DNA from 2 places in the Brevibacillus sp. NRS-1366 genome. Region 2 is predicted to be linked to the other one. Evidence: riboswitches for the same ligand, from Rfam matches in the RefSeq annotation. Region 2 holds a riboswitch; the other holds the start of a gene.
What was found. Region 2 has a riboswitch for glycine ahead of ACIFQN_RS01425 (iron-sulfur cluster biosynthesis family protein). Riboswitches for the same ligand answer to the same signal wherever they lie in the genome.
Positions count from the first base shown of each region.

Region 1: it holds a riboswitch for glycine, as region 2 does, so the genes downstream of both, ACIFQN_RS22665 (nitrilase-related carbon-nitrogen hydrolase) here and ACIFQN_RS01425 (iron-sulfur cluster biosynthesis family protein) in region 2, are expected to answer to the same signal.

Region 1 is NZ_JBITPN010000025.1:111,580-122,174, reverse strand. It holds gene ACIFQN_RS22685 (purine-cytosine permease family protein) at 1-728, shown strand, start outside; gene ACIFQN_RS22680 (MFS transporter) at 792-2,051, shown strand; gene ACIFQN_RS22675 (DMT family transporter) at 2,246-3,151, shown strand; gene ACIFQN_RS22670 (VOC family protein) at 3,420-3,842, shown strand; glycine riboswitch at 4,331-4,448, shown strand; glycine riboswitch at 4,452-4,531, shown strand; gene ACIFQN_RS22665 (nitrilase-related carbon-nitrogen hydrolase) at 5,012-5,920, shown strand; gene ACIFQN_RS22660 (APC family permease) at 6,158-7,489, shown strand; gene ACIFQN_RS22655 (hypothetical protein) at 7,697-9,028, shown strand; gene ACIFQN_RS22650 (amidohydrolase) at 9,076-10,242, shown strand; gene ACIFQN_RS22645 (ABC transporter permease) at 10,311-10,595, shown strand, end outside.
Region 2 is NZ_JBITPN010000002.1:137,163-147,757, reverse strand. It holds gene lpdA (dihydrolipoyl dehydrogenase) at 1-995, opposite strand, end outside; gene ACIFQN_RS01425 (iron-sulfur cluster biosynthesis family protein) at 1,035-1,346, opposite strand; glycine riboswitch at 1,615-1,719, opposite strand; gene ACIFQN_RS01420 (alpha/beta fold hydrolase) at 1,882-2,676, opposite strand; gene ACIFQN_RS01415 (helix-turn-helix transcriptional regulator) at 2,784-3,728, shown strand; gene ACIFQN_RS01410 (GNAT family N-acetyltransferase) at 3,867-3,989, shown strand; gene ACIFQN_RS01405 (hypothetical protein) at 4,077-4,241, shown strand; gene ACIFQN_RS01400 (hypothetical protein) at 4,453-4,845, opposite strand; gene ACIFQN_RS01395 (mandelate racemase/muconate lactonizing enzyme family protein) at 5,267-6,376, opposite strand; gene ACIFQN_RS01390 (YfcC family protein) at 6,407-7,816, opposite strand; gene ACIFQN_RS01385 (LysR family transcriptional regulator) at 7,995-8,861, opposite strand; gene ACIFQN_RS01380 (ABC transporter substrate-binding protein) at 9,075-10,028, shown strand; gene ACIFQN_RS01375 (metal ABC transporter substrate-binding protein) at 10,289-10,595, opposite strand, start outside.

The sequences.
Region 1 (10,595 bases), on a different contig from region 2:
CATTTTGGTACAGTTACGCTGGCACAATTGTCGGTACAATTTGGATGATGGTCTTAGGGGTATTATTGACCACAGCGATCCCTAATTACCTAGACAATTCTGGAGGAAATCTAGCTGAATTATTTGGCGGATATGCACTGATTATGTATATGATCATTATCTTTGGGCAACTAGCCATCAATGTCTTTAATCTGTATGGTGCTTTCATGTCCACGGTTACGACATTCGAGCCATTTATTAAGTTCCAGGTTACCCCGAAAGTTCGAATGGGGATCATCTTTTTTATCACAGCGTTAGGTACGGTTTTATGCATAGGAGGACAAGGGAATTTCCTATCGTTTTTCATTAACTTTATCTTTTTTATCAGTTATTTCTTAATTCCCTGGACTTCCATTAATCTTGTCGATTATTATTTACTGCGCCACGGCGAGTATAGTGTTAAAGATATTTTTGACATAAACGGCAGCTACGGAAAAGTTAATTGGATCGCCACCTTCGCCTTTATCATCTCCATTTTGGCTGAAATCCCTTTTATCAACACTACTTATTATGTAGGAGTTTTCGCAAAGGCTTTCAACGGAGCGGACATCGCATGGGTTGTTGGATTGGTTTTACCCGCTGTCATGTATTACTTTCCGATGAAGCGTAAAATGAAAGCGTTTGAGAACGAAGGGGAAGATTGTAAGTCTGTGAATGAGTACACGGTTTATAGTTCCGATATCGATTGACTTAATTTTCTGAAAAACACAGCAAATACCAAGAAGATTTAATTGGGGAGGGAGTATGGATAGATGAATAACAAATGGTATAAAGGGGTCACCAAAGATCAATGGCGCACGTTTTCTGCCGCTTATCTTGGCTGGATGCTGGATATTATGGATTTGATGCTATACTCAATGGTCATCGTCTATATTATTCAAGACATTGGACTGACAAAATCAGTTGCGGGAATGATTGCTTCTGCTACTCTCTTTGCTTCCGCATTTGGCGGTGTTATCTTTGGCTTCATTGCGGACAGATGGGGCCGCGCCAAATCGATGTTTATTAGTATTCTCGTCTATTCGATCGCCACGTTTTTCTGCGGTTTTTCTGAGACAGCAACACAGTTAATGATACTTAGAATTCTTGTTGGTATCGGGATTGGTGGAGAGTGGGCGACAGGTGCGACATTGATTATGGAGACGTGGCCACCCCAAAAGCGGAATATAGCGATGGCTTTTGTACAAAGCGCATTTGCTGTCGGCTATGCTGTAGCAGCCTTGATCACGTCTTTCGTCGTCCCTGAATTTGGGTGGCGTGGAGTTTTCTTTGTCGGTGTGTTCCCAGCTTTGATCGGTCTTTGGATTCGAAAACACACACCAGAGCCAGATGTCTGGAAAGAGCAAGAAAAGCGATTATCTTTTAGGGAAACGATGGGCACGATCATTACAAGCCACGGCAAATCTGCCTTAATCTGCGTACTCTTTGGTTCATTTTCTCTACTTGGTTTTTTTGGACTAGCAACATGGCTTCCTGCCTACTTGTCTTCGCCAGTCAGTGAGGGTGGGCAGGGCATGGATATCGTGAAAACATCGAATTGGATTATTGTCTCTCAATTAGGTGCATTTTTTGGGTATATCGGATTTGGCTTTATCGCTAACAAGATCGGTCGAAAAACCTCGTTCATACTTTTCCTTTCCATTTCGGCGCTATCGGTGCCAGTCTACCTCTTAATCAAGGAGGCAACCATTTTACTGTTTTTTGGTGCCTTTGTATCATTTTTTGTGAATGGATTTTATGCGGGATTCGGTCCGTTCTTTTCTTCCCTTTTCCCTACTTCTATCCGCGGAACAGCATTGGGGACAGTGTATAATGTTGCTCGAGGAGTCAGTGCGTTTGCTCCGTTTATCATCGGTCAGGCGGCTATGTCTAGGGGGCTGGGGACAGCATTAATGGTAACATCAGGTTTTTACGTCTTGGCAATCCTCATCTTGGTATTGTTTGTAAAAGAGTCTGTCTCGGGAAAAACGGATATGCACGCCGATTATAACATCGCGAGTACTAGTAAATGAAACCGCTGAAGATCTTTCGTGAAACAGTAATCTACTCTGTTTACTTTATCGGATAAAATAGTGACGCTCTTGGCGAAGGCCTGTGATCATACAGAGCTTTCGCTTTTCTTTTCTTTTATTGAGATCGATCCAGATCATTTGAGAAGTCGCATGAGTGGGGAGAAAAGGTCAGCAGAATTACGAAGTGCAAGGAGATGAATACAAGGGGGGAACTTTCGCGGATCAAAATGTTTTCATTGATCAGTTTTCTTGTTTTGGTTTGGGGGCTGTCCTGGCCCATATACAAGATTGCGCTTAGTTATACGCCACCGATTCTTTTTGCTGGGTTGCGCACTATTCTTGGGGGATTGGGAATGCTGATTTTGCTACTTCCAAGGTGTAGGCGGATTCGTTTCAAAGAAAACTGGCCTGTCTATCTCATTTCTTCATTTTTTAATATCATCCTGTTTTTCGGACTACAGACGATGGGGTTAACTTACTTGCCAAGCGGTTTATTTTCGGTTATTGTCTATCTCCAACCCATACTCGTGGGGATTTTTGCCTGGCTTTGGCTCAGGGAATCGATATCAGTCATAAAAATAGTTGGTCTTATCCTCGGGTTTTTAGGGGTCGCCATAGTCAGTGTAGAAGGAATGTCCGGTCAAATTTCTGTCATTGGGATTTCTTTCGCACTTTCTACGGCAATTAGTTGGGCAATTGGCACCGTCTATCTAAAAAAAGTAGAGAGGAAAGTGGACTTGTTATGGAGCGTTGCGATGCAATGCATCATTGGAGGAACCATATTGATTTGCCTCGGTTTGGTTATTGAGGATTGGACTGCTATCGTTTGGAATAGCACATATGTATCTTGTCTTCTGTATGGAGCTATTATTGGAGTGCCCGCGGGTTCCATTGCTTATTTTAAACTTATTAGCTTAGGGGAGGCTAGTCGTGCAGCAGTATACACATTTATTGTGCCGCTGATATCGGTAGCTGTCGGAGTAGCATTTTTGCATGAGTCATTTAGTACTTATTTAGTAGCTGGACTGTTTTTGATCATGCTCGCTATTTATTTGGTAAATCGAAAGCAGACCAATCTATCCAGTCTGGAAGATGAGTAACCTAGTTCAAAAGAGGATCGTAGCATAAGTCTTGGATTCACCAACTCGTTGGGACAAGTTGTCAACCTGAACGAACTGAAATGGCATCCTTAGAAACATCATCCTTACAGTAATCGGAGGGAGAGGTAGAGACTTACTGAGTGAAAAGGGTGCTCATTAGATAACTATACAATTGGAGTCATTATGACAAGCATAAAGGTCATGGAATAATATGTTACTATATGGATTGAGCGTATTCGAAAGCCCTAAATCTGGAGGAGTTGCGAAAATGATTCAATCAATAGTCCATATCGCTCTAGTTGTAAAAGATTATGATGAGGCGATAGAGTTTTATACAAAGAAACTAAATTTTACCTTAGTTGAAGATACATACCAGCCCGAACAAGATAAACGGTGGGTAGTTGTCTCTCCCCCTGGTTCAGTCGGCACCACAATATTACTCTCTAGAGCATCCAAACCTGAACAAGAGCCATTTATCGGTAACCAGTCTGGCGGTAGAGTTTTTCTATTTTTGAACACTGATGATTTTTGGAGAGATTATAATGAAATGATCGCAAGAGGAATAGAATTTGTGAGAGAGCCACAAGATCAATCGTACGGGATGGTTGCGGTATTTAAGGATCTATATGGAAACCTATGGGATTTGCTAGAACTTAAAGAAGATCATCCACTTTCCAAACGAGTAAAGTAATCTATCAGCGATATCGCTTGTAGTTTTTAGATTTCGGGTCATATGCTTATAAAGCATAGTAATATTCCGTAGGTACTAAGCTTTGCGTAATCAAGACCAAGAAACGGCAACCGGCTAATTCATCGGTTGTCGTTTCTTTAGCAAGCACGCGGTGCTGTTCGACTACAAGTCGTCCATTTCAATTGGATGGTTAAAATAACTCGTTGATTGGATGGTGTTTTTTCATCAGGTTACTTTTATCATAGTGATAGAAATTAATAAATTTGCAGGACAGAAGGAATCGTAATTATTCAGAAATATTTAAAGATTTGGGTATAAGTAAAGAGATCTCTCCCGTAACGACCATCTGCAGATTCAGCTGCCGTAGTCAATGAAAGCAAGGCCGCGGGGAAGATATAGTATTGATTTTTGGTTCAGAATTTTCGAACTTATTTGTTTCGCGCATACACAAGGTGTGTAATACATGAATTACGCAAATTGATAAGCGAATGACGATGGCAGGGAGAGACCCGAGCGAAAGACAAGGACCACCGGGCACCGAAGGAGCAAGTCGACGGCCAGCCAGCCGAAGACAAATCTCTCAGGTAAAAGAACCGCCATCCGACGCGACTCTGGAGAGAGCGAACAGCCACCAAAGGGGTAAGGACGGTCGAATAGAGCGTTTAAACTCTCAGGTACCCAGGACAGAGAATACGGCGATTAGCCGGCTCTCTGTCCTTTTTTGCGCATCCAAAAAACATACGGAGGTGTCACTTCCCGACGTCCATGCGGTTGTAGAAGAAGATGAAAAAATTGGACAAGCATCGCTCTTCTTTAGGGAGTAAAGGTAATTTATGCATTCAAAGAGGGTGTTGACGATGAGCGAAAAAATGGGGGATTGCGATATGTGGAGGAGCATGAAAGAGCTGAGACAAAAATTATTTGGAAGCGCTCTATCAATGAAAGATGCGGCGAGATCACCGCCGAGATAAGCAAATGGTTAGTGGTGTTGGGCTTGTACAAATTTTATCTGGCGCTAACCTAGATCGGATAGCTGTATTTAGGGAGGTGATGAACACGAAAGCGAATTCATTATAAAGGAAAGGAGGACTTAATAGCACAAAATTTGTTTTTTCATTCGTTCATTTTCTTATATTCTTTTAACCATTATAAAAAAGGGGAGAATCAAAATGGAAATGAAAAAGAAAATTGCATTGGGTCAACTTAGCGCACTACCTTCTATGAGCGATAATTTAAAAAAAGCCGCTGCTCAAATTGATGAAGCAGCCGAAAAAGGTGCAAAATTAATCCTATTCCCGGAAATCGGATTTGAGCTGTTTTTCCCTAAACATCCGCATGACGTTTCAAAATTTCAATCATCCGAATCCATTCCAGGACCTATATCAGAGTTTCTGTGCCAAAAAGCAAAAGAAAAGAATATTGTCATTGTGGCGAGTTATATGGAAGAAGGCTTTCTTGGCGAGTACTATGACAGCGCAGTTTGCATTGATGCAGACGGCACATTGCTCGGAACCACAAGGATGGTTCATACCTTTGAAAACAAAGGTTTTAATGAAAAGTTTTATTATGGTCCTGGAAATACAATCTACCCAGTCTATGAAACAGCAGCGGGAAATATAGGAATTGCCATTTGTTATGATGCCTGGTTCCCCGAAGTTACGCGTTCTTTAGCATTGCGTGGCGCTGATTTGATTCTGGTACCTACAGTGGAAATGTATATTGATGGTTTGCCGCCAACAGATCACATAGGTGGAACCATTTTTGAAGCTCTTTGCACCATGCAAAAAGCCAACGCCATACATAATGGCGTTTGGGTAGCATTTTGCAATCGGGTCGGCATAGAAGATGATATGCACTATATGGGATCCAGTCTGGTTATTGATCCATGGGGACACATCCAAGAAATGGCCAATGCAGAAACCGATGAGGTACTCATTGCCGAGATTGACTTGGAACAAAACAGAAAAGTACGCCAAATTTGGCCGATGCTCAGAGACCGCAGAGTGGATACGTATGAACTATTGATGACGAGTTTTGGCAGTAAGCCTTATTACCATCCAACCAAGGTAAGAATTTAAGAGAAGCTATTTTTTAATCTAACGTAATGTAACCAGAGGTCATGTGGAACTTTCTTTTACACTGACCTCTGGTTTCACATCGATACCCCAGGACTGACTTCGCGAATGTCATCTGCGGTCTGGAAGTTCCTGGTGATTCGTGCTCGCATGGAACTGCCCCAGTGGTTTTTGGCGTAATACGGTTACAACCTGCAACAAAAATGGTCGTGTTCAAACAGAGAGAGGAGGAAAAATGAAATGCTAAATCGTGTTTTAGGCAGATGGCTATTGATGCTGACGGGCTATGCAACTGTTGTGGCATCAGGATTTATGATTGGAGTGGGAGGGGCAGCTACAGCGGCAGGTCCCCTCGCACTGGTTTCTTATTGGGTATTTGGCGGGCTGGCGACCTTTGCCTCTGCATTTGTCTTCGCCGAGCTAGCGACAATGTTCCCAAAATGTGGGGGGATCTGGGAGTATACCAAACAATCGTTCGGGAACGATCATCCCATTTCATTCATGGTGGGCTGGATATATTGGTTTGCACTTCTATTTGGGTTGAATGTCGAGCTTGTTTCGGTTGGTATCTACCTTCATGAATTAGTGCCGACGATCCCGGAATGGGCTGGTGCTTTAGCGACCGCGATTTTGTTTTTGGTGTTCAACTATGTAGGTGTAAAGCTGTCTACGATTATCGAAGCAGGATTTGGCATTATCCTCATTTTATCTTCCGCTACTTTTATTCTGTTGGGGATTGGGCAGATCAATCCGGAATTCTACATGAATTTTGCGCCAAACGGTACGTTCATGCCGTTAATGAAGACATTGCCATTTGTCATCATTGCCTTTTGTGGTTTTGAGGTTGTAGCAACGTTGGCTGAGGAATCCAAAAACCCGGAAAAAGATATCCCGAAAGCACTTATTGGCGCTGCTTCATTTTTGACTATTCTGTTTGGGGGATTTGCTACTGTTCTCTTTGGACTGTTGCCCGCTGCTGAATTGTCTACGAACGCGCCTTTAATTAAAGCGGGAGGCTTGATTTTTGGTGGTATTGGTTTGGCTTGGTTGTCGATTCAAAGCTTTGCCGGCTCGATGAGTACAGTTAACGGTGGTGTAATGGGACAGACGCGGATTATGTATGCGATGGCTCGGGAAGGGTGGTTCAGTCAAGTATTTGCCAAGGTGGATGAAAAGCACAACATTCCAAAAGGCGCACTTTATTTTACCGGGTTCTCCATGATTGCCGTATCCATTCTTCCGAGCATTACGGAGCGGGCGTGGGAATGGGCAGGATTTCTCGGCGTATTCGGCTATGCTGTCAGCTACATCATGGCATGCATCCTGTTGCTTTACCTTCGTCGGAAGCATCCGGAAATGAACAGACCCTTTCGTGTACCGCTATATCCTGTAATGCCCATTCTCGGGATTGTGCTGTATTCGCTGGCGATTCTCTTTTCTGGTTTGGAAATCATTATCGTAGGTATAGCGTGGGCACTGATGGGATTGATATATTATTATGCATTCGGAAGAGCGTCCCGGAAAAGACACCTGAAAAATCAAGAGGAACGACTGCATCTGAATGAAAGCTGAAGCTCAAATAATAAACCGAAAAACCTGAAGCCCTTGTCCCGGACGTCTGTTTGACGTCGGCAAGGGTTTTTCTATGAGTCATTTAGCTTCTAACTTGATGATATGACAAAATTCCATATTGACAAAATAGACTGAATAATCGTAACATCTCATTATCATCAATTTATGGTGCATATAAGGAAATTTCCTTTAACGAAGGAGGAGTTCATGGAAACACATGTCACAATTGGCGTAATCGTCCCCCTGGTAGCAAAACCATTATTTGAAAATGTTTTGCAAGAGTTTGACTCCATTCGGTTTAAAGTCCTGCTGTATAAACCGGAGGACCAAATTTCTGATTTGATTAAAGAGAACCTGCCATATTTGGACGTCCTTGTATTTGGTGGAGCGATAAGCTACTGGAAAAACAAGGGGTTGATTCCCGAGCATAAGCCAATGGTTTACATTGATTACTCCCATGCTGAGGTGATGAAGGGGCTGCTCAAATGGGAAGAGGGGGCCTCACAAGGCTACAGCAGGCTCGGCTTGGATACTTTTCGACAGGAGACAGTGGATGAGATCTTTGCCGAATTAGACACACCACTTAATCAGGTTTATGTAAAAGAGTTTCAACCGGACGAGCCCGCAGAGGCGATCATTTCGTACTTCCAAGAGCTATGGAGAGAGCAAAAAATTGACCATGTGGTTACCTGCAGATTGTCTGTCTATCGGGTTTTGCAGGAGGAACAGATTCCATGTACCTATGTGCTGCCTACCAAGTTCAATATCAGACAAGGAATCCTGCGAGCTTCGCTGCTTGGTGAGAACAGTAAGAACCTGGAGTCACAGGTAGCGGTAGGGATTTTCTCCATTGATGATTATCACAAGATACCGACGCGCACCGAGTTTGATACTAACTATGAAATGGAAAAATTGCGACTTGACTTTCACCGTGAAGTACTTGACTTTTCCCGCAATAATAATGCTTCCGTCGTGGCGCTCTCTGCTTCGGAAATGTTAATGTACGCAAACCGCGGCGCTGTCGAGGAGACGGTGCGGACATGGGTGAAGGTGCCGATTCTGCAGGACTTGAAGGATCGGCTCTCCATTCAAATCAGTGTAGGGTTTGGGGTCGGTCCAACAACGCTGGCAGCTCAAAATAATGCCAAGCGAGCCTTGGAGAGAGCAAGAGAACGCGGCGGGGATTGCGGCTTTCTGGTTCGGGAGGATGGCAAAGTCGTGGGCCCGCTTGGTAGGGGCGAAGCAATGCAGTATGTCCATAAGACTGACAACCCGATCATTCAGCAGCTCTCTGAAGAGACTGGCCTGAGTGTCGAGACAGTCAGCAAATTATTAAAATTCTCCCAACAACAAGCGCGCTTTTCTGCAGAGGATTTGGCACATAGTCTTTCCGTGACACCAAGAACAGCACGTAATCTATTAAAAAGGCTAAAAGAGATGAACTATTTGCAAGAGATGGGTGAGGAAAAACCGTATGCGAAAGGCCGACCTCGTCAGACATACCGCATCACACTCAACGAGGTAACAGCCGAATATTGACATACTGTCTCACATCACGAAAAAAGGAGGGGCAACAAATGGAACCGATGGTTAATGAAGTCGTAACCGAACAAATCAAAGAGGATGTAATCAAGTGGAGGCGCTATCTGCATCAGCACCCAGAGCTATCCTTTCAGGAGGACGAAACTTCAAATTTTGTGTATGACACGCTCTGTTCATTTGGAAATTTGGCCGTATCTAGGCCAACCAGAACGAGTGTAATGGCCAGGTTGATTGGCCGGACGCCGGGAAAAGTTTTGGCGATTCGCGCAGATATGGATGCTCTGCCGATTCAGGAAGAAAATACGTTTGAATATGTCTCGCAAAAACCTGGTGTGATGCATGCTTGCGGACATGACGGGCATACAGCGATGCTCTTGGCTGCTGCCAAGGTTCTGTCCGGAATGCAGGACACGATCAAGGGAGAGGTCAGATTTCTATTCCAGCATGCAGAAGAGCTTTTTCCGGGTGGTGCCAAAGAAATGGTGGAGGCAGGCGTCATGGATGGAGTGGACATGGTGCTTGGCGCTCATCTCCTGTCCACGATGGAGATCGGCAAGTACGGAATCACGTATGGTGCAATGATGGCAGCGCCAGATACCTTCGAAATTACCGTCTGCGGTCAAGGCGGCCACGCTGCCCATCCACATAAGGTAGCCGATTCGGTGGCGATTGCTGCACAGCTGGTGTCAAATATCCAGCACATCGTTTCGCGCAATACAGATCCGTTGGAGAATCTGGTTGTTTCGGTAACTCAATTTATCGCGGGTACAGCCCACAACGTCATTCCTGAATCTGTTTATATGTGCGGGACAGTAAGAAGCTTTGATCCAATGATCAGAAAGACCGTGCCGCAACTGTTGGAGCGAGTGACTAGGGGCATCACCGAGGCACACGGGGCTACCTATGAGTTCAAGTATGAAAACGGCTACAGTCCAGTTATTAATGATGACAAGATCACCGCACAGCTCGAAGAATCGATTATTGATTTGTTTGGGCAATCAGCTCTGGAGCTGTTTACCCCCTGTATGGGTGGAGAAGATTTCTCTGCATATGTGGATAAAGCACCTGGTACCTACATTATTATCGGGGCTGGCAATCCGGACAAAGGAATTACCTATGAGCACCATCACCCCAAGTTTACCGTTGATGAGGACGCATTGCCCAATGGCGTAAAGCTGTTTGTCCATTCCGCGCTCAAGCTGTTGGCCTAGTGACATGAGTGTATGGCAGATAGAGTGGATGGAAGAATCCATAAATAAAAATGTCCTGGGAGGAACAGATGATTGATTACGTGATTAAAAGAGGCAGTCAGATGATCATTGTCGTCTTGCTTGCCTTAACTGCCGTGTTTTTCCTTGTGAGATTGGCAGGGGACCCCACTGCTCTGTTTCTCCCCGCCGACGCTTCGCGTGAACAAATCGAAGAGTACCGTCATTTGCTTGGATTTGATCGGCCGCTGCTGATTCAATATACGGAGTTTATGACCAATGCCATACAAGGTGATTTTGGCCAGTCGCTGCGGACTTCGGAGGATGCCTTGCAAATGATTCTGGCCAGACTTCCG
Region 2 (10,595 bases):
TTCCCTTCGTACGAAGCCTTGTGCGCCAATGCCAGGCCTTCCACGATATCGCCGATCGCATAAATGCCCGGGACGCTTGTTCTGCACTGCTCATCCACTTGAATAAAGCCGCGCTCCGTCAGCTTTATATGGACGGTTTCGAGTCCGAGATGATCGATATTCGGACGTCTACCTACTGTAATCAGCAAATATTCAGACGTGATCTGATGCACTTCCCCTTTTGTCTCATACGTGACGGTGATTTCATCTGCGGTTTGTTGCGCTTCTTTTGCGATCGCTCCCGTCTGTACGTCTACCCCCAGCTTCTTTAGCTTTCGTCCAACAAAGCGGGACATCTCTTTTTCGAATCCTGGCAAAATAGAGTCCGATCCCTCCAGTATCGTTACTTTGGCACCTAGCTTCGCATACGTTTGGCCCAGCTCAATTCCGATATAGCCTCCACCGATCACAACAAGGCTTTTCAGGATCTCTGTGAGACTAAGCGCTTCCGTCGAGGAAAGTACACGTCCCTGGTACGGGAAGGCTTTCAGTTCAATCGGCCGGGAACCAGTAGCGAGGATACAATGTGAGAAACGGTAAAGACTCGCCTCTTCCCCGTTGTTCACTTGTACCAGATTGTCCCCAACCAGCTTTGCTTCCCCTTTGATTCGTTGGACCTTATTCCCTTTGAGCAGGGAGCTGACGCCGCCCGTTAGTTTATCAATCACGCTTTGCTTCCATTCTTGTACTTTCGCGAAGTCGACGCTGACTTCCGCTACTTGCAGTCCGATCTCATGGGAATGAGTCGTCACTTCGTACTGATGCGCTGCGGAGATGAGCGCCTTGGATGGAATACAGCCTCTATTTAAACAAACACCGCCGACCACATCTTTTTCTACGATCGCCACCTGCTTGCCTAATTGGGCCGCGCGAATGGCTGCTACATATCCACCTGGTCCAGATCCGATGACCAAGACATCCAGCTGCTCCGTACTTCCGTTTCCATTCTCTGTCATGATTCCCTCCGCTTTTCTCTTTTTGTTTCTTGCAGGTGATCAGCTCAAGCGAATCTGGAGCCGATCCGAGAACAATTCGTCTGGACTGGATAACGAAAAACCTAGAACAAGATCATAGTCCAGTGTGAGCACGTCGCCCAGATTTCTTTTGGTCAAAAGGTCGATGCAAAAGGGAATGCTATTCTGATAGATCAGCGTATCGTTTTTTCGCAACTCATCCACTGCGAGCTGGACAGAGAATGCACAACCACAATCCCCCGACAGCACTACGTCAATCCGCAGAGCCGTATCCTTTGGGAAGCTGAGTTTGCCGAGTTCGCTTTGAGCCGCGTCTTTGACCGTAAGCTCCATATTCTTTTTCGTTTCCTCCTTTCCCATCTCGCCATCTTTCTCTCATGACCTTACATATAAAACGGTCATGACCATTTACTCGCCCGCAAGTGGTCACATCCCGTTTATTGAAAAACGTCTCGACGTTTTTCACGAAAAAAAGGACAGAGGAAAGATAGAGTGACGATACTCTACCTTTCCTCTGTCCTTTTTACCTGAGAGTTTAACTCCGCATATGGTGCTCGGAGTATTCCCCTTGGGTGGCTGTGCTCAGCGCTCTCCAGAGGTGCGTCCAATTGTAGTATCTTGTACCTGAGAGATTGATCCCAAGGGTTTTATGGGACTTGCTCCTTCGGTGCTAAACCAGTCGTTTAGTCTCTCCTACAATCATCATCCGCCGCTATTCAATTGATGGATAACTTTTTATTAAGTAAATCACAGCAGTCATATCTGTGTCAATTCAGAAAAAAGTTATTATTCAGGTAATCTTTCTTGAGTGAGCACCTTTTTGGGAGGAAGAGGGCTTTTGTTTCCCCTTTCCCCCCTCGCACAGGCTTTACTTCAGCTGTACAAGAAAATTCTTCACAACCTGCTCATAGCCGCTTGGGTCATCTGAATGGACACCGTGACCGCATTGTTCAAACGTTTCTAGCTTGGTGTTTGGTCTTCGCGATACCATTAGCTCGGCTTGGTTTTCGTCTAGTATAAAGCTTTTTTGGCCATGAATCAGCAGAATGGGACATGTAGAGGCAAGCCAGTCTTCCCACCACCCGCCATTTATGTTTTGCTGGGAAATTTTCATTCCTTTCAAATCAGAACGAAATCCCCACCCTTTTTCATCCTCAAATACGCTTTCCGAAAAATAGTCGATGGCCACAACCCCTGTCCGTTCAATCGACGCCCTCAAGTCTTGTAGAGAGGCAGAACGCTCGGGGAGCTGCTCGGCAAAGGATAAATCGGCATGAATTTTTACTCCAATGTCTTCCACGATGACAGCTTTGACGAGATCAGGGTAACGCGCGGCAAACTGATACGCATTGACTCCGCCCAGGGAATGACCCACGATTGTCACAGGTCGTCCGCCCAGCTCGGTTTGAATCAAGTTCTGTATGTCATTGATATAGCTCTCTCTCGAATAATCCAATTCGGACGAATGTTCACTCCAGCCATGACCGCGTTGGTCCAAGCCAATCACTCGCCACTCTTCTTTGAATGCAGACGCAAATGCGGAAAAGGTTCGTGCATCATTCATATGCCCATGTAACAGGAGCAGTACATTTTGACTCTCTCCACCATAGTCAAGGTAAGAAAGCTTGAGCGTACCTGATTGAAAATATTTTCTTGTCGGCATAACTATTCCTCCTTTGTTTTCTAGTGCTAGTTTCACTTGCTTTCATCCCCACTCTAACAGATAATAGTGACAAATCTTGTCATAATTATGAAAACCGGAGTCATGCCATGCCCAAATCAAAAAGACTGATGGAATTAATGATGACCGTCAACCAAAAGCGGAAATTTACGGTCAAAGAGCTCGCGCAAGAATTTGGCGTTTCCCAAAGAACGATTTTAAGGGATCTGCAGGAATTAAGTGAATTAGGGGTGCCACTGTATTCGGAAGTGGGGCCTAATGGCGGCTATCGCGTGCTGAAAGAAAGACTTCTGCCTCCGATTGCCTTCTCCGAGGAAGAAGCCGTCGCCATTTTTTTTGCGATCCATGCCCTTCGCCACTATTCCTCCCTGCCTTTTGAAACCGAATCGTCTTCGGTGTTGAGCAAATTTTATGCTTATATGCCACAAGACATCCGGGATCGGATTGATCAAATGAAGAACCGTGTGGATTTTGTCACGCCTACCAGGCAAGCCAGCTCACGATATTTATCCGTCCTCCTCGACGCAGCTATCCAGCAAAAAGTCTTGCTGATCGATTACGAATCTCGGGAAAAACCGGACAGTCGGGAGATACAACCCATTGGAATTTATACACGGAACGGCTTCTGGTATTGTCCTGCCCATTGCTTCCAAAGTGATGACATTCGCTTGTTCAGGTGTGATCGCATTCAAGCTGTCGCCCCTTCGTCATCGAAACCGTTGGATCTGCGTCATATTCACCTGGAAAACCGACGTTTAAATAGAGGGAAGGAACCCGAGGACGTCACCCTTTTTGCAGAACTGACCAAAGAAGGCGTCCAGACGTGCGAGGCTGAGCCTTGGTCAGTTGCTATGCTCCATATTCGGCCGGATGGTACCGGTTGGCTGGAAGGCAGTATTTCAAAGAGTGACATTCTGTTTTTCGCAAAGTTTTTCATTAGCTTAGGGAAAGAAGTAGCGGTGAAATATTCCCCAGAGCTTTTGGATTGCATCAAAAGCTATTTATCCGAGCTTACAGCCAAATACGACGTGTAAATAGAGAAGAAAGGACATTCTCATCCCGAAATTCTTGCTGTGATCGAGAACAATAATCCCGGTTGGATTTTTACAGATCAAGCCGACTCACCGAAAACTGCCTTGGTCTGGAGCAAAGGCATTGTGGTGAAAGAAATTATGGAAAACGGCTATTTTGCCTACTGGGATTGTTCCTCGCACAATGACGCGTCGAAAAAAATAGCGCTTCACCTCGGATTCGAACAGGTCCATCGCTACAAATGCGTCGGCTTTACCATTTAGCGATGTTTTCTCCAGACATCTCTTCCTCTTTTTGGAATAAAGCGTTGCCTTGTTGTAAACCCTACCTGTTTGAGGGGGTGACTGATCATGGAAAGCAGCGAAAAACATGGTGAACACACGGCGAAGGAACGGTCCATGCAGAACCGTTCCAACGTGGATGAAAAAGAAATCGAGATCCAGCATCAATTCCAGATGTTTCCTACCCCTGATGAAAAGCGTGCATCTGAGGTCATTACAGAACTGAAGGATTAGTTTTCGCCGCACCTTCACCCGAAAAAGTGAGGGTGTTTCTTTTGTTGTCCCCTAATTTCACAATCGGCAGCATACCCAAGGACATCAAAATCGGCCAGAAAAAAGACAGGAAAAATAAAGGGACGATTCCTCTCACATAACCGTCTCCCTGCAGTGAATCATGCGGGTTCATCCAGGCAGCAATGTTTCTCGGAACGTACCCTTTACTAATCTAAACACCCACGGCCGTTACCGTGCCCGCGAGCAAAAACAAGCTTTTTTCTTTCCACTTGCCCTTTGCAACAACGATGAGCGTGCTTACCCCAACGAGGTAAAGCATAAGGTCTACATGCGATTTGCTCAGGATAAAAAGGGAGCCTGGCAACAGTATCAATACGCTTAGTTTCACGGCGGCACCCTGATATCGCCACATTCTGGTTAGTATAATTCCCGCAGCACTCACCAGGAACAAATACGACGCAATGGCCGCAAAATCCAGTAAGATGAAATCGACCTGAACCCCGTACATGGTAAACAACCCTATTGCCAAAAAAACGACCACGCCGGAAAGAAGGCTCCGCTCTACCCTTGGTTTATGAATCTCGTGCATCTGCTTCCCGACCATGGCGGAATCGCCCATTCTCCGTATCGCTTGCCGGATCGCCTCCTCCTCATTAAGCCTTCTCCCATTCCCTCTTCGACCAGATCATTGAAGTGGCTTTCCAGCTCCAGCCGAATCTCTTGATGCATCTCTGACGCTCTGACCCAGCATGGTTAAAATCGGGATGACGGTACTGCCCTTCATCAGCTCTTTATTGATTTTCATTGGTCCTCCCATGCTTCATTCATACATAGATATATCATGCATCGTAAATCTATGTATCAGAGTATAATTTCCATATTCTATTTGTTCAACTAGAAAAATCTCTTCTTTACCCAGATTGTGCATATACGGTATAGGAATCGGCAATACGTAAAAAAAGAAAAACCGGAAAACCTGGTCAAGACCTGCCCCAGCGATTTCTGGTTTTCCCCTTTAGCAGCCTTTACCCGATGAAGCAGGTGTGCACGCTTAATTCACGCACAGCTTCCTCATCCACGTCCACCCCGAGCCCCGGGCGGTCACTTAACTGCAACTGATATTTATCGTAGTTCAATTTCCCAAAATCACGGGAGAACATCAGCGGCCCTACCATCTCATTGGAAAAAATCATGTCTTTTGTCATGGAGAGATGCGCACCTGCCGCTGTCGCAACCGCTGATTCCACCATGGAACCGACCTGACAGCCGATTCCGGCCATTTCCGCCTGGGCTACAAGCTTTAGGGCAGGATACAGTCCGCCGCATTTCATCAGCTTGATATTGATCAGGTCAGCCGCTTGTCTGACGATCACCTCGCGCATTTCCTTGTCCCCGTGCAGTCCCTCATCGACCATCACGGGGATGAACGTCTTCTGTCTGACTTCGGCCAAGCCGATCAGATCGTCGGCCAGCACCGGCTGCTCAATCCATTCCAACTGGCAGTCCTCTACCTGTTTCAAGACGCGCATCGTGGTAGCTACATTCCGCCATCCCTGATTGGCATCCACGCGCAGCTGCATGTGTTCGCCAATCGCCTCCCGTACAGCACGGATACGTTTTACGTCGACAGCCGGGTCTGTGCCAACCTTTATTTTGATGCACGTATAGCCGTCCTTTACCGCCTGGGCAGCCTGGCGCGCCATTTCTTCGGGAGCGAGAATGCTCACGACGTATGGTACTGCAAGCGATTCGTGCGCTTTGCCTCCGAGCAGATTGTAGACGGGCTGGCCTGCGGCTTTGCCCATGGCATCGTAGCAGGCGATATCGATTGCCGCTTTTGCCGATGGTGCTGCATAGACCGCTTCTGCCATGATCCGGTGAATTTTTTCAATATCAAACGGATTTTGCCCGATGACGAGCGGCGCTATATCTTTCGCCAGCATCTCATAAGTGCTGGAAAAGGATTCTCCCGTTACATGCGGATCCGGCATACCTTCTCCATAGCCGATGATCCCCGTGTCCGTCGTGATTTTGACCATGATGCTCGGCAATTCATGGAACTCGTCGTAGGCGACGATGAACGGTTGCAGCAAAGGCAACTGGGTAGCAAACACTTCAATCGATACGATTTTCAAGAATGATTCCTCCGTTCAAATCAGCTTTTGTCAAAACGGTCCATAGTGCATCAGGTTTGCGATCAAGACAGCAACCAGTCCAATGGCATACTGCATCAAAATCAGCGGCAAAATCCATTTGGCCCAACGAATCCAGGGGATGCCCGCAAGTGCCAGTCCCGCCATAAAATAGCCGGAGGTCGGGTAGATGATATTTCCAATACCATCAGCCAGAGAAAAGGAGAGAACCGCCGTTTGCCGCGTGACGCCCACCAAATCGGCCAAAGGTGCCATGATCGGCATGGTCAGCGCTGCTTGTCCGCTGCCGGATGGAACAACAAAGTGGATCAAGGCTTGCAGGATAAACATTCCTCCGGCACTGAGCGTAGGCGGAATTTCATCCAGCACGCCGGCAGCATGATACAACAGCGTGTCGATGATTTGTCCATCGTTTAAGACAACCAGCGTCGCTCTAGACAGACCGATAATCAGGCAACCGGTCAACATGCCCGCTGCCCCTTTCATAAACGATTCGATCAGTTCATTGGCTGACAGGCGGCCGATAATCGTAATCACAATCGCCAAAACCACAAACAGGGCAGAAATTTCAGTAATATACCATTTGAATTGAAGCACACCGAAAATCAGAACAGCAAAGTTGAGAAGAAAGCATGTGAGGACGAGCTTGTGTGTTTTCGATAAAGGTTGATCATTCGATGGAGCGGCCGCCTCGAATGTTCCTCCTTCTCCATAAAAGCCGAGAGCATGGTTCTTCTTCACCTTCATCGCATAGCGGTAAATAAAGCTGACCGAAACGACGTACATGATGATGAACAACACAATCCGATAGCCAATGCCTGAGAAGATCGGCAATTGGGCAATTCCTTGAGCGATTCCGACTGTAAACGGATTCATGATTGCTGTTGTAAAGCCGATTGAAGCCCCGACCAGCACGATCGCCGTTCCGGTAATGACATCGAACCCGAGCGAGACGGCCAAAGGCACCAGGATCGGGATGTAAGCCAATGTTTCCTCCGCCATGCCCGTAAACGCACCTGCGAATGCAAAAAACAGCATCATGATGGGTATGAGCCATTTCTCCTTGTCACCGAGCTTTTTGGACAAGGTGCGGATGAACGCATCAACGGCACCTGTCGCCGTCAGCACTCCAAACGTTCCCCCAATGATCAAAACAAAAAAGATGATATCTCCTGCTTCTACCAGCCCTGTATGGATTGAGCTAAACAGCTGAAAGAAAGAGATAGGCGTCGAGTCTACTTGTTGGAATGAGTGTGGATCAACCACATTTCTTCCGTCTACTTCCACCCGGGCGTATTCGCCAGCAGGCACGATGTAGGTAAGGAACGTTGCGATTACCAAAACCCCAAACAGCAGAACAAAAACGTTAATCCCTTTTTTTCGGCCCGTTGATCCAACCTTGTTGTTTTGAGGCACACCGATCTCTCCTTTTTCAAAATAATTCTGTTTTTTTATAGTAGTTCATTTTGAATTTCATGAAAAATGAGTTTGTTCAATGATAACCATTAAGAAATTATTAGGTACAAACCAAAACGTGTTCTCAGACCCGAAAAAAAAGAACCTGGCTGTTAAAAGACCGAGTTCCCTTTTGCCTATACCATCACAATCGAAAGGTTGGCCATACATCCACTAAAACATCAATGAAGCTGCTGACCGTGCTGTAATCCCGCAGATCTCGCGGATAGATCAAGTGCGTCAACAGCCTTTTTGGAAAACGGTGCAGGACCTGAAGCGTTCCCAGATTTACTTCTTTTTCTATCAGGACGTCACTGATAAGGGCAATCCCTGCTTGTGACATCACTGCTCGCTTGATCGCCTCTTCGCTGCCGCATTCGATCGTAGACCGAGGGACGCAATTGATTTCATCCAGACACTCCTTAATGGTCCCTTCCAGATCATAGGAAATAAATGAATATTCCTCGAAGAGCTCCGCTGCGTTTCTCGATTTGACGATCAGCGGACTGGCTACGAGCACCAGATCCTCCTGATCAATCAAAATCTCTTCGATCCCTGGTCGATTGGCAGAACCCGCAATAATTCCAATATCGACCTGATTGGTATCGACTAGCTTGATCGTTTCCTTGCTGTTGTAACATAGCATCTTCATCTGGACCTGCGGATGGAGCTTCAAATAAATACTCAAGAGCTGTGACAAATAGTAGCTGCAGTAAAATTCGGGTGCAGCTATGCTCAAATTTCCAAAAGGCTTTTCCAGCCTGCGCAAATCCTGCTCCAGCTCCTCCAGATTTTGAAACAGCTTATCCGTATGTTTTTTCAGCAGCTTGCCCGTTGGCGTCAGAAAAGTCCTCTTTCCCACCCTGTTTAAAAGCGAGTGACCGATGTCCTTCTCCAATGCTTGAATTTGCAAGCTGATCGTCGGTTGACTGTACCGTAGCATCTCTGCTGCTTTTGTCAGATTGAGGCATTCTGCAACGACATGAAACGTCTTCAAATGGCGCAATTCCATCTATTATCACCTCAGATGCCCTCAGTCGGTTCTCCTCAGGTCGGTTTTGTCCATCGTAGAACATCTCCTGAATTCAGACAAGAAAAAGGTTGCAAGAGAACGTTTGAAAATGTTCAGAAATGCAACAGCGTCTGATAGATCGGGTAGCCTATAATTTACAGTGACGACTCGCCTTTACCGGAACCTATGAAAGTTAAGAACGGAGTGACGTGCATGTATAAACGGCTACTAACTATCCCCATGGCTGCCTTGCTCGTCCTGCTGGCAGCTTGCGGCACGGGCGGACCTGCGGGAAACACCTCTGACAATACCGCAGAGCCCAAACCGACACGATCGGTCGAGTACCTTGGTAACAGTTACAAGATCCCGGCCCGCACAAAGCAAATCGCATTCGTCGGCTCTCATGGCACGTATGAAGATGCCCTGTTGCTCGGAATCCCACCGTTTGCAGCAACGATGGATAAAAACGGTACAATCCCAACGGCATATGCGACCATCACCCAAAATGCAAAGCATCTTCCGTGGAACATCGCGGATAACATCAGCGAGCTAGCGGCCCTGCGGCCTGACGCAATCCTGACAACGGATAAAACCTCTTCAGAAGACATCCAAAAGCTGCAAAGCGCAGCAACAGTCATCCCTGTCTCCACGAGTGGTGCGCATTGGGCAGAAAATCTGCGTCTTGTGGCAGATGTCCGCGGAAGAGAAGAAAATGTTGATACGCTTATAACCAAGTTAAAGCAGAACACGCAAACCACACGTGACAAGCTCGCTTCATTCAAAGATAAACAAATCCTGACCGTATGGTTTCATGAGGGTGCCTTTTTCGTCTATCCGAAGGACGAGAGGTACAACCACCTGCTCTATACCGAATTGGCCTTTGAGGAACCAGACATTGTCGCAAAAGCAAACGAGCGCATGCCGATTACCATGGAAATTCTGACACAAACAGACCCTGACTTCCTGTTTGTCATGGTGGACAAAATCGGAGCAACTGCCGACGCAGCTGCATTCGATCAGCTGCAACAAGGCTTTCCATGGACAAACTTGAAAGCAGTAAAAACGAATCAAGCATACGTCAATGCAGTCGATCCGGTATTGGCTGGTGGCACTGTTTACAGCAACCAGCAGTTTTTGATTGCTATACAGAAACACATCCTGAAATAATCACGGCTGGCATGCATGAAAAAATGAATATGGATCATACTACCTTTATCGAGCTCGGTGGTGTGTTTTCAATCAGGCGTTAGTCTTCTAGGAGGCGATGTGCCATGGATGATTTACACGATCACCTAGTGAATAAGGGAAACCGCAACACGTAAGTAAGCTTCTAACTCAATCTGGAGGTAGATGCGTCGCACGTGATGATCGGTAACACCTCAAAACTAACGAGCTCGATGTATACCGTCTCCTTTTAGGAGGCGGTTTTATTTTTTCGTCAATCCATCGTAAATCGTTTTGATGTTCCATTCCATCATCTTGATGTACGTGTCGCCATCCTCGCCAGGTTTTCCGAGGGAGTCGGTAAAGACTGTGCCTACGATTGGCACACCCGTTTCTCTTGATACCATTTCCATGCTGCGCGGGTCGATACTTGTTTCCACAAACAAGGCAGGAATCTTTTTCTCACGGATCAAATCGACAACCTGACGGACCTGCTCGGGTGTTCCCTGATTTTCTGCATTGATTTCCCAAATATAAGCAGCGTCAAACTGGTAAGCTTCGCTGAAATAT